Regions from separate parts of the Pseudomonas sp. Tun-23181 genome, predicted to be linked through region 2. Evidence: predicted binding sites of a transcription regulator. Region 2 holds the regulator's gene; the other holds the start of a gene.
The links. Region 2 encodes sigma-54, which starts transcription at its own class of promoters, with help from an activator protein. Its sites were predicted from a motif close to ANTGGCATNNANNTTGCTNT; they were not measured.
Positions count from the first base shown of each region.

Region 1: a site for sigma-54 is predicted at 3,120-3,139, ahead of glnA (glutamate--ammonia ligase). Genes of this name have one in related genera too.

Region 1 covers NZ_CM171630.1:4,125,968-4,130,804, forward strand. The annotation lists gene ntrC (nitrogen regulation protein NR(I)) at 1-172, opposite strand, end outside; gene glnL (nitrogen regulation protein NR(II)) at 169-1,254, opposite strand; gene glnA (glutamate--ammonia ligase) at 1,615-3,021, opposite strand; gene thiI (tRNA uracil 4-sulfurtransferase ThiI) at 3,517-4,837, shown strand, end outside.
Region 2 covers NZ_CM171630.1:4,782,587-4,787,423, reverse strand. The annotation lists gene lptA (lipopolysaccharide transport periplasmic protein LptA) at 1-199, shown strand, start outside; gene lptB (LPS export ABC transporter ATP-binding protein) at 205-930, shown strand; gene ACDI39_RS22615 (RNA polymerase factor sigma-54) at 1,107-2,600, shown strand; gene hpf (ribosome hibernation-promoting factor, HPF/YfiA family) at 2,678-2,986, shown strand; gene ptsN (PTS IIA-like nitrogen regulatory protein PtsN) at 2,999-3,463, shown strand; gene rapZ (RNase adapter RapZ) at 3,466-4,320, shown strand; gene ACDI39_RS22595 (HPr family phosphocarrier protein) at 4,341-4,613, shown strand.

The DNA of each region.
Region 1 (4,837 bases), 660 kb from region 2:
TGCGGATGTCGGAGATGATCACGTCCGGCTGCTGGCGGGCCAGGCGGCCCATGACGCCATCGGCGCTGTCGAAGCTCTGGGTGGTCATGCCTTCCTGTTGCAGGGCTTTTTCCAGGACCCAGCGGATGGAGCGATCATCGTCGACGATCCAGACGGTTTCACTTCGGCTCATGAGGCGGTGGCTCCTTGTTCCAGAGGCAGGAAGATCGAGAATGTGGTGTGGCCGGGGTGGCTGTCACATTCGATCAGGCCCTGGTGCTGGCTGATGATGTTCTGGGTGATGGCCAGGCCGAGCCCGGTACCGTCCGGGCGGCCACTGACCATGGGATAGAAGAGGGTGTCCTGCAGTTCGGCGGGGATGCCCGGGCCGTTGTCGGTGATCTCGACCCGCGCCACCAGCCGGTGGCGGATGTGCCCGATGGTGAACTGGCGCACCGCGCGGCTGCGCAGGGTGATGCGGCCCAGGCGCAGCTCGTTCTGCCCGCCGATCGCCTGCATCGCGTTGCGCACGATGTTGAGCACGGCCTGGATCATCTGCTCGCGGTCGATCAGCACGTCCGGCAGGCTCGGGTCGTAGTCGCGCACCAACGTGATGCTGCCTTGGCTTTCCGCCTCCACCAAGCTGCCGACCCGCTCCAGCACTTCGTGGATGTTGGTCATGGCCAGCGACGGCAGCTTGTTCGAACCGAGCATGCGGTCGACCAGGTTACGCAGGCGGTCGGCCTCCTCGATGATCACGTTGGTGTAGTCGCGCAGCCCCTCGTCGGGCAGCTCGCGCGACAGCAACTGCGCCGCGCCGCGAATGCCGCCGAGCGGGTTCTTGATCTCGTGGGCGAGGCCGCGCACCAGCATCTTGGTGGTTTCCTGCTTGCTCAGCTGGGCCTCTTCCTTGGTGATGCGCAGCAGCCGGTCGCGGGGGTGGACCTCCAGCAACAGCAGGGTCTGCCCTTGGTGCAGGATCGGCGTCACGGCATAGTCGACGGTGATGGTCTGGCCGGTCAGCGAGGTCAGCTGGGCCTCGCGCTTGGTGAACGGGTGCGCCTGTTCCACGGCTTGGCGCAGGGAGTTGAGCGCTTCGGTGGACTCGGTGAACAGCTCGCTGATGAACTGCCCGTGGCTGCGCTGGCCGCTGACGGCCAGGAGCATCTCCGCGGCCGGGTTCATGTACTCCAGGCGCAGCTCGGCATTGAGCAGGAGCGTGGCGGTGGTCAGGTTGTCCAGGAGCAGACGGTGCTGTGCATCGCTGATGGTCATAAGGCGTCGTTGACCTCTTTTGGCACATGGAGTGCCCTGGCGGTAAACAGGGGCGGGCGCGCAGGTGTCCGCTCGTTGCCAGGAAAATGCAAGAAACAAACCAAAGCTCCGAAAAGAAGCGGCATTTGCGGATAAAGCCCTGGATCTGCGCGAATTCGGGCCAGAAAGCCCTGGTTTTCCGTGGCTGCTGACCCAAATTGGGATGCATGGCGGGGCGTAGCGGTTTTCTGTGCACCAATATAGAGCATAGGGTGCGAGAGGGCTGCCTGCCGCTTTCCATCGGAGCGGGACGCGAAAACGAAAACGGCCTCCCGAGGGAGGCCGTTTCGATGAGGGCGTCGACGCGAGGCGTCGCCTACATCAGACGCTGTAGTACAGGTCGTATTCCAGCGGGTGGACGAAGGTGCGGACCTTGATCTCTTCTTCCGACTTCAGCTCGATGTAGGCATCGATGAAGTCGTCGGAGAACACGCCGCCCTTGGTCAGGAACGCACGGCCCTTGTCCAGCTCTTCCAGGGCTTCCTTCAGGCTGCCGCAGACCTGCGGGATTTCCTTGGCCTCTTCAGGCGGCAGGTCGTACAGGTTCTTGTCGGCGGCATCGCCTGGGTGGATCTTGTTCTGGATGCCGTCCAGGCCGGCCATCAGCAGCGCGGCGAAGCACAGGTACGGGTTGGCGGCCGGGTCCGGGAAGCGCGCTTCGATACGGCGGGCTTTCGGGCTCGAGACGTACGGGATGCGGATCGAGGCCGAGCGGTTGCGGGCCGAGTAGGCCAGCATGACCGGCGCTTCGAAGCCTGGCACCAGGCGCTTGTAGGAGTTGGTGGACGGGTTGGTGAAGCCGTTCAGGGCCTTGCCGTGCTTGATGATGCCGCCGATGAAGTACAGGGCGGTGTCGGACAGGCCGGCATAGCCTTCGCCGGAGAAGGTGTTCTTGCCGTCTTTGGAGATCGACATGTGGACGTGCATGCCCGAGCCGTTGTCGCCGTACAGCGGTTTCGGCATGAAGGTCGCGGTCTTGCCATAGGCGTCGGCGACGTTGTGCACGCAGTACTTCAGGGTCTGGACTTCGTCAGCCTTGGTGACCAGGGTGTTGAACTTCACACCGATCTCGTTCTGGCCGGCGGTGGCCACTTCGTGGTGGTGAACTTCGACGACCAGGCCCATTTCCTCCATGGCGTTGCACATGGCGGTACGGATCTCGTGGTCGTGGTCGCATGGCGGAACCGGGAAGTAGCCACCCTTGACGGCCGGACGGTGGCCCTTGTTGCCGCCTTCGACGTCCTGGTCGGTCATCCAGGAGCCTTGTTCGGAGTAGATCTTGAACATGGAGCCGGAGATGTCGGACTTGAATTTGACCTGGTCGAAGATGAAGAACTCAGGCTCCGGGCCGACGAACACGGTGTCGCCGATGCCGGTGGACTTCAGGAATTCCTCGGCGCGCTTGGCGATGGCGCGTGGGTCGCGGTCGTAACCTTGCATGGTGGAAGGCTCGATCACGTCGCAGACCAGGATCAGGGTCGGCTCTTCGGTGAACGGGTCGAGCACGGCGGAGGAGTCGTCCGGCATCAGGATCATGTCGGAGGCTTCGATGCCTTTCCAGCCTTCGATCGACGAGCCGTCGAACATCTTGCCGGCTTCGAAGAAGTCCTCGTCCAGCGCATCGCGAGCGGGCATGGTGACGTGGTGCTGTTTGCCTTTGGTGTCCGTGAAACGCAGATCAATCCACTTGACGTCATGATCTTTGATGAGTTGAACCGACTTCGACATGTTGTCCTCCGGATGGGTCTAGGGCGCGGTGGGCCGCTGCCCTGGAAAAAGGGTGTCGCCGGGCGCGGATAGTCGGCCAAGCTTACCTGCCTCACAAGAGAGCAAATTGCATGCCAGTGCCCAAAAATGGCGAGGCGGGGATAAAACCTGGCGGTTTCGGGCGTTTTGCGGGGTTAGGGGGCTTTAGGCTGCACCTATAAGAGGCGTTTTTCTGGCTGGATGCACCAATATGGTGCTTGCTGGATTTTGCGCTGACTGCCTTGGCCTTATTCGCGGGCAAGCCCGCTCCCGCAGAGGGGCGAGTCAAACAGTCGATGCGGTTTGCAGGGCTTGGGCCCCTGTGGGAGCCGGCTTGCCGGCGACAGGGGCGGTACAGGCACCCCGAAAATCATTCCCTATCGTCGAAATACCAAAACCTTCTGCTCAAACCTTGAGCAATTTCCGCTATAATTCGCGCCCCTCATTTTCGGCAGGCCCCGCGCGCGCTGTTATCCAATGAAACTCATCGTCAAAGTCTTCCCTGAAATCACCATCAAGAGCCGGCCGGTGCGCAAGCGTTTCATCCGCCAGCTCAGCAAGAACATCCGCCTGGTGCTCAAGGACCTGGATCCCGAGCTGGTGGTCGATGGTGTCTGGGACAATCTCGAGGTGGTCACCCGCGTCGAGGACGAGAAGGTCCAGCGCGAGATGGTCGAGCGCCTCACCTGCACCCCGGGCATCGCCCACTTCCTGCAGGTCGAGGAATACCCGCTGGGCGACTTCGACGACATCGTCGCCAAGTGCAAGGAACACTTCGGCCCGCTGCTGGCCGGCAAGCGCTTCGCCGTGCGCTGCAAGCGCGGCGGCCACCACGACTTCACCTCGATGGACGTCGACCGCTATGTCGGCAGCCAGCTGCGCCAGCAATGCGGCGCCGCGGGTATCGACCTGAAGCACCCCGAGGTGGAAGTGCGCCTGGAGATCCGCGACCAGCGCCTCTATGTGGTACACACCCGTCACCCGGGCATCGGCGGCTACCCGCTGGGCGCCCTGGAGCAGACCCTGGTGCTGATGTCCGGCGGCTTCGACTCCACCGTGGCCGCCTACCAGATGATGCGCCGCGGCCTGATGACCCATTTCTGCTTCTTCAACCTCGGTGGCCGCGCCCACGAGCTGGGGGTGATGGAAGTCGCCCACTACCTGTGGAAGAAGTTCGGCAGCAGCCAGCGCGTGCTGTTCATCAGCGTGCCGTTCGAGGAAGTGGTCGGCGAGATCCTCGGCAAGGTCGACAACAGCTACATGGGCGTGACCCTAAAGCGCATGATGCTGCGCGCCGCGGCCAAGGTCGCCGAGCGCCTGGAGATCGACGCCCTGGTCACCGGCGAGGCGATTTCCCAGGTATCGAGCCAGACCCTGCCGAACCTGGCGGTGATCGACCAGGCCACCGACAAGCTGGTGCTGCGCCCGCTGCTGGCCAGCCACAAGCAGGACATCATCGACACCGCCTACCAGATCGGCACCGCCGAGTTCGCCAAGCACATGCCCGAATATTGCGGCGTGATCTCGGTGAACCCGACCACCTGTGCCAAGCCGCACCGGGTCGCCCATGAAGAGAACCAGTTCGACATGGCGGTGCTCGAGCGCGCCCTGGAGCGCGCCCGCTTCATCTCGATCGACCACGTCATCGACGAGTTGGGCCAGGACATCGAGGTCGAGGAAGTGAGCGAGGCCCTGCCGGGCCAGATCATCCTCGACATCCGTCACCCGGACGCCCAGGAAGACGAACCCCTGGTGCTCGAAGGCATCGAAGTCCAGGCGCTGCCGTTCTATGCGCTCA
Region 2 (4,837 bases):
CATCCAGTACCAGGCGCTGAAGGACATGGTGATCCTCACCGACCGCGCCAAGGTCGAGAACGAAGGCAACACCACCGAGGGCGAGAAGATCGTCTACAACACCAAGACCCAGGTGGCTACCGCCGGTCGCGGTGGCAACGTGACCTCGCCGCGTCAGCGCATCGACATGGTGATCCAGCCGAAGAAGAAGGCCGAGTAAATCAGATGGCAACCCTCAAAGCCCAGCACCTGGCCAAGAGCTACAAGGGCCGCCAGGTCGTCCGCGACGTCAGCCTGTCGATCGACAGCGGCCAGATCGTCGGCCTGCTCGGTCCCAATGGCGCCGGCAAGACCACCTGCTTCTACATGATCGTCGGGCTGGTCCAGGCCGACCAGGGCCGCGTGCTGATCGACAGCCTCGACGTCAGCCACCAGCCCATGCACGGCCGCGCCCGTGCCGGTATCGGCTACCTGCCGCAGGAAGCCTCGATCTTTCGCAAACTGTCGGTGGCCGACAACATCATGGCCATCCTCGAGACCCGCAAGGATCTGGACCGTGACGGCCGACGCAAGGAACTGGAAAGCCTGCTGCAGGAGTTCCACATCAGCCACATCCGCGACAACCTCGGCATGAGCCTCTCCGGTGGCGAACGCCGCCGTGTCGAGATCGCCCGTGCGTTGGCCACCGCGCCGAAGTTCATCCTGCTGGACGAACCCTTCGCCGGTGTCGACCCGATTTCCGTAGGCGATATCAAGCAGATCATCCACCACCTCAAGGCCAAGGGCATCGGCGTGCTGATCACCGACCACAACGTGCGCGAAACCCTTGATATCTGCGAAACCGCCTACATCGTCAATGATGGCCAGCTGATCGCCGAAGGCGACGCCGAGACCATCCTGGCCAACGACCTGGTCAAGGAGGTTTACCTGGGCCACGAGTTCCGGCTCTAACGCTAGGAGTCTGCCCGGAGCACTGGCACAGGCGCCCGAGAAGGGCTTAAGTGATACAGTGCTCTAGGCAAACGCTACAATTTAAGGCATAAAACTTGCTTGAAGTTGGCGCCCCGGCGCCCTCTCTGTAGTGGATGGCGCATGTGCGCCGGCGAACAAGGTATTTAGCCCCTGCCATGAAACCATCGCTCGTCCTAAAAATGGGCCAGCAACTGACGATGACCCCGCAGTTGCAACAGGCTATCCGTCTGCTTCAGCTCTCCACCCTGGACCTTCAGCAGGAAATCCAGGAAGCGCTGGAGTCCAACCCGATGCTCGAACGTCAGGAAGACGGCGACGACTTCGACAACAGCGACCCGATGGCCGACAACGCCGAGAGCAAACCGGCCAGCGAACCCCAGGACAGCAGTTTCCAGGAAAGCACGGCCAGTGCCGACAACCTGGAGGATGGCGAATGGAACGAGCGCATCCCCAACGAGCTGCCGGTGGACACGGCCTGGGAGGACATCTACCAGACCAGCGCCAGCAGCCTGCCCAGCAGCGATGACGACGAGTGGGACTTCACCACCCGCACGTCGATCGGCGAGAGCCTGCAAAGCCACCTGCTGTGGCAACTGAACCTGGCGCCGATGTCCGACACCGACCGCCTGATCGCCGTCACCCTCATCGACAGCATCAACGGCCAGGGCTACCTGGAAGACAGCCTCGAGGAAATCTGCGCCGGCTTCGAGCCAGAGCTGGATATCGAGCTGGATGAAGTCGAGGCGGTGCTGCACCGTATCCAGCAATTCGAGCCCGCCGGCATCGGCGCACGCAACCTGGGCGAATGCCTGCTGCTGCAACTGCGCCAACTGCCAGCCAGCACGCCGTGGATGGCCGAAGCCCAGCGCCTGGTCACCGACTTCATCGACCTGCTCGGCAGCCGCGACTACAGCCAGCTGATGCGCCGCATGAAGCTCAAGGAAGACGAACTGCGCCAGGTCATCGAGCTGGTGCAGAGCCTCAATCCGCGCCCGGGCTCGCAGATCGAGTCGAGCGAGCCGGAGTACGTGGTCCCCGATGTCATCGTGCGCAAGGACAACGACCGCTGGCTGGTGGAACTGAACCAGGAAGCGATCCCGCGCCTGCGGGTCAATCCACAGTATGCCGGGTTCGTCCGCCGCGCCGACACCAGCGCCGACAACACCTTCATGCGCAACCAGTTGCAGGAGGCGCGCTGGTTCATCAAGAGCCTGCAGAGCCGCAACGAGACGCTGATGAAGGTCGCCACCCAGATCGTCGAGCACCAGCGTGGCTTCCTCGACCATGGCGACGAGGCGATGAAGCCGCTGGTCCTGCACGACATCGCCGAGGCGGTGGGCATGCACGAATCGACCATTTCCCGGGTCACGACGCAGAAATACATGCACACGCCCCGTGGCATCTACGAACTGAAATACTTTTTCTCGAGCCATGTGAGCACCGCCGAAGGCGGCGAATGCTCGTCCACGGCGATCCGTGCGATCATCAAGAAACTGGTTGCGGCGGAAAATCAGAAAAAGCCATTGAGTGACAGCAAGATCGCTGGTTTACTGGAGGCACAAGGCATCCAGGTAGCCCGTCGCACCGTCGCCAAGTATCGTGAGTCCCTCGGCATCGCACCGTCGAGCGAACGCAAGCGACTGATGTAGCCCCTGGCTGTGCCATAGCGTTTCAGTGGCAGGTGCAATACCTGCCCTTTATGCACGGGCAACAAAGGAGAAGCTGTATGCAAGTCAACATCAGTGGACACCATGTAGAAGTCACCCAGCCGCTGCGTGAGTACGTACTCGAGAAGCTCGCTCGCGTGGAGGGCCACTTCGACAAGATCACCAACGTGCAGGTCATCCTGACAGTCGAGAAGTTGCAGCAGAAGGTCGAGGCGACCCTGCAGATTCCCGGCGGCGAAGTGGTTGCAAACGCCGAAGACAAAGACATGTATGCAGCGATCGACGCCCTGGCTGACAAGCTCGACCGCCAACTGAAAAAACACAAGGAAAAACAGCAAAGCCTGCTGCAAGGTGCAGCCGCCCGCTGATCCCCCTCATCCATGATCCGACTTGAAACCATCCTGACCCCCGGCCGTTCCCTCGTGAACGTGCCGGGCGGCAGCAAGAAGCGTGTGCTCCAGGAAATCGCCACCCTGATCGCCAGGGACGTGACCGAACTGGAAATGGAAGACGTATTCGAGAAACTGGTCGCCCGCGAGAAGCTGGGCTCCACCGGTTTCGGCAATGGCATCGCCATTCCCCACTGCCGGCTCGAAGGCTGCACCGCACCGGTCAGCGCCCTGCTGCACCTGGATGCCCCCATCGACTACGACGCCATCGACGGCGCTCCCGTGGACCTGCTGTTCGTCCTGCTGGTACCGGAAGCCGCCACCGATGCCCACCTTGAACTGCTGCGCCAGATCGCCAGCATGCTCGATCGCAAGGAGGTCCGCGATCGCCTGCGTGCCGCCGACAGCAGCGAGGCCCTGTACCAGGTAGTCCTGGACGCACAGAACGAGCACTGAACATGCGCCTGATCATCGTCAGCGGCCGGTCCGGCTCCGGCAAGAGTACCGCCCTCGACGTGCTGGAAGACAACGGCTACTACTGCATCGACAACCTGCCTGCCGGGTTGTTGCCGCAATTGGCGGAAAATGCGCTGGTCAATACCGAGATGCTGCAACCGAAGGTCGCCGTCTCCATCGATGCACGCAACCTGCCCAGCCATCTGTCGCGATTCCCCGAATTGCTCGAGGAGGCGCGTGCCCGGCATATCCAGTGCGACGTGCTGTACCTGGATGCGGACGAGGAGACCCTGCTCAAGCGCTTCTCCGAGACCCGCCGGCGCCACCCGCTGACCAACGCCGATCGCTCCCTGGCCGAGGCGATCCGCGTCGAGAGCGAACTGCTCGGCCCGATCGCCGACCTGGCGGACCTGAAGATCGACACCACCAGCCTCAACCTCTACCAGTTGCGCGACTCGATCAAGCTGCGCCTGCTCAACCAGCCTGAGCCCGGTACCGCCTTCCTGGTCGAGTCCTTCGGCTTCAAGCGCGGCATGCCTGTGGATGCCGACCTGGTGTTCGATGTGCGCTGCCTGCCCAATCCCTACTGGAAGCCGGAACTGCGTGAGCACTCCGGCCTGGAGCAGCCAGTGATCGACTACCTCGACGCCCAGCCGGATGTCGAGGAGATGTTCCAGGACATCTCCAGCTACCTGCTCAAGTGGCTGCCACGCTTCGCCGCCAGCAACCGCGCCTATGTCACCATCGCCATCGGCTGCACCGGTGGTCACCACCGCTCGGTGTACCTGACCGAACGGCTGGGCCAGCAGTTGCAGCAATCCCTGAAAAACGTCCAGGTCCGCCACCGCGACCTCTAGCCCACAGGACCCGCACCACGATGCCCGCCCGCGAAATCACCATCATCAACAAGCTGGGTCTGCATGCCCGGGCGGCCGCCAAGTTCGTCGGCGTGGCCGGGCGCTTCCCCTGCCAGATCAGGGTGGGCCGCGCACCGGACAAGCTGGTGGATGGCAAGAGCATCATGGCGGTGATGATGCTCGCCGCTGGCAAGGGTACCCAGGTCCACCTGCACACCGAGGGCGAGCAGGATGACGCGGCCATGGATGCATTGGTGGCACTGATCAACAATCGCTTCGACGAAGGCGAATAGCCCCCGGGATTCCCTCGAACCTTTGCGCAACATCTCCTGCCAATTGTCAGGAGCAGGTTCTGTTCGATTGCCTTACCTATATCGGTATGGATTGAAGGCGATCCCATGGAACCACACAAGCAAATCAAGCCTTTGTATTGGGTCGGCAGCAGTAGGAAAGATATTCAGAAACGCCCCGCCGATGTCCAAGATGTCTTCGGTTTTGCCCCGCACTTGGCGCAGGA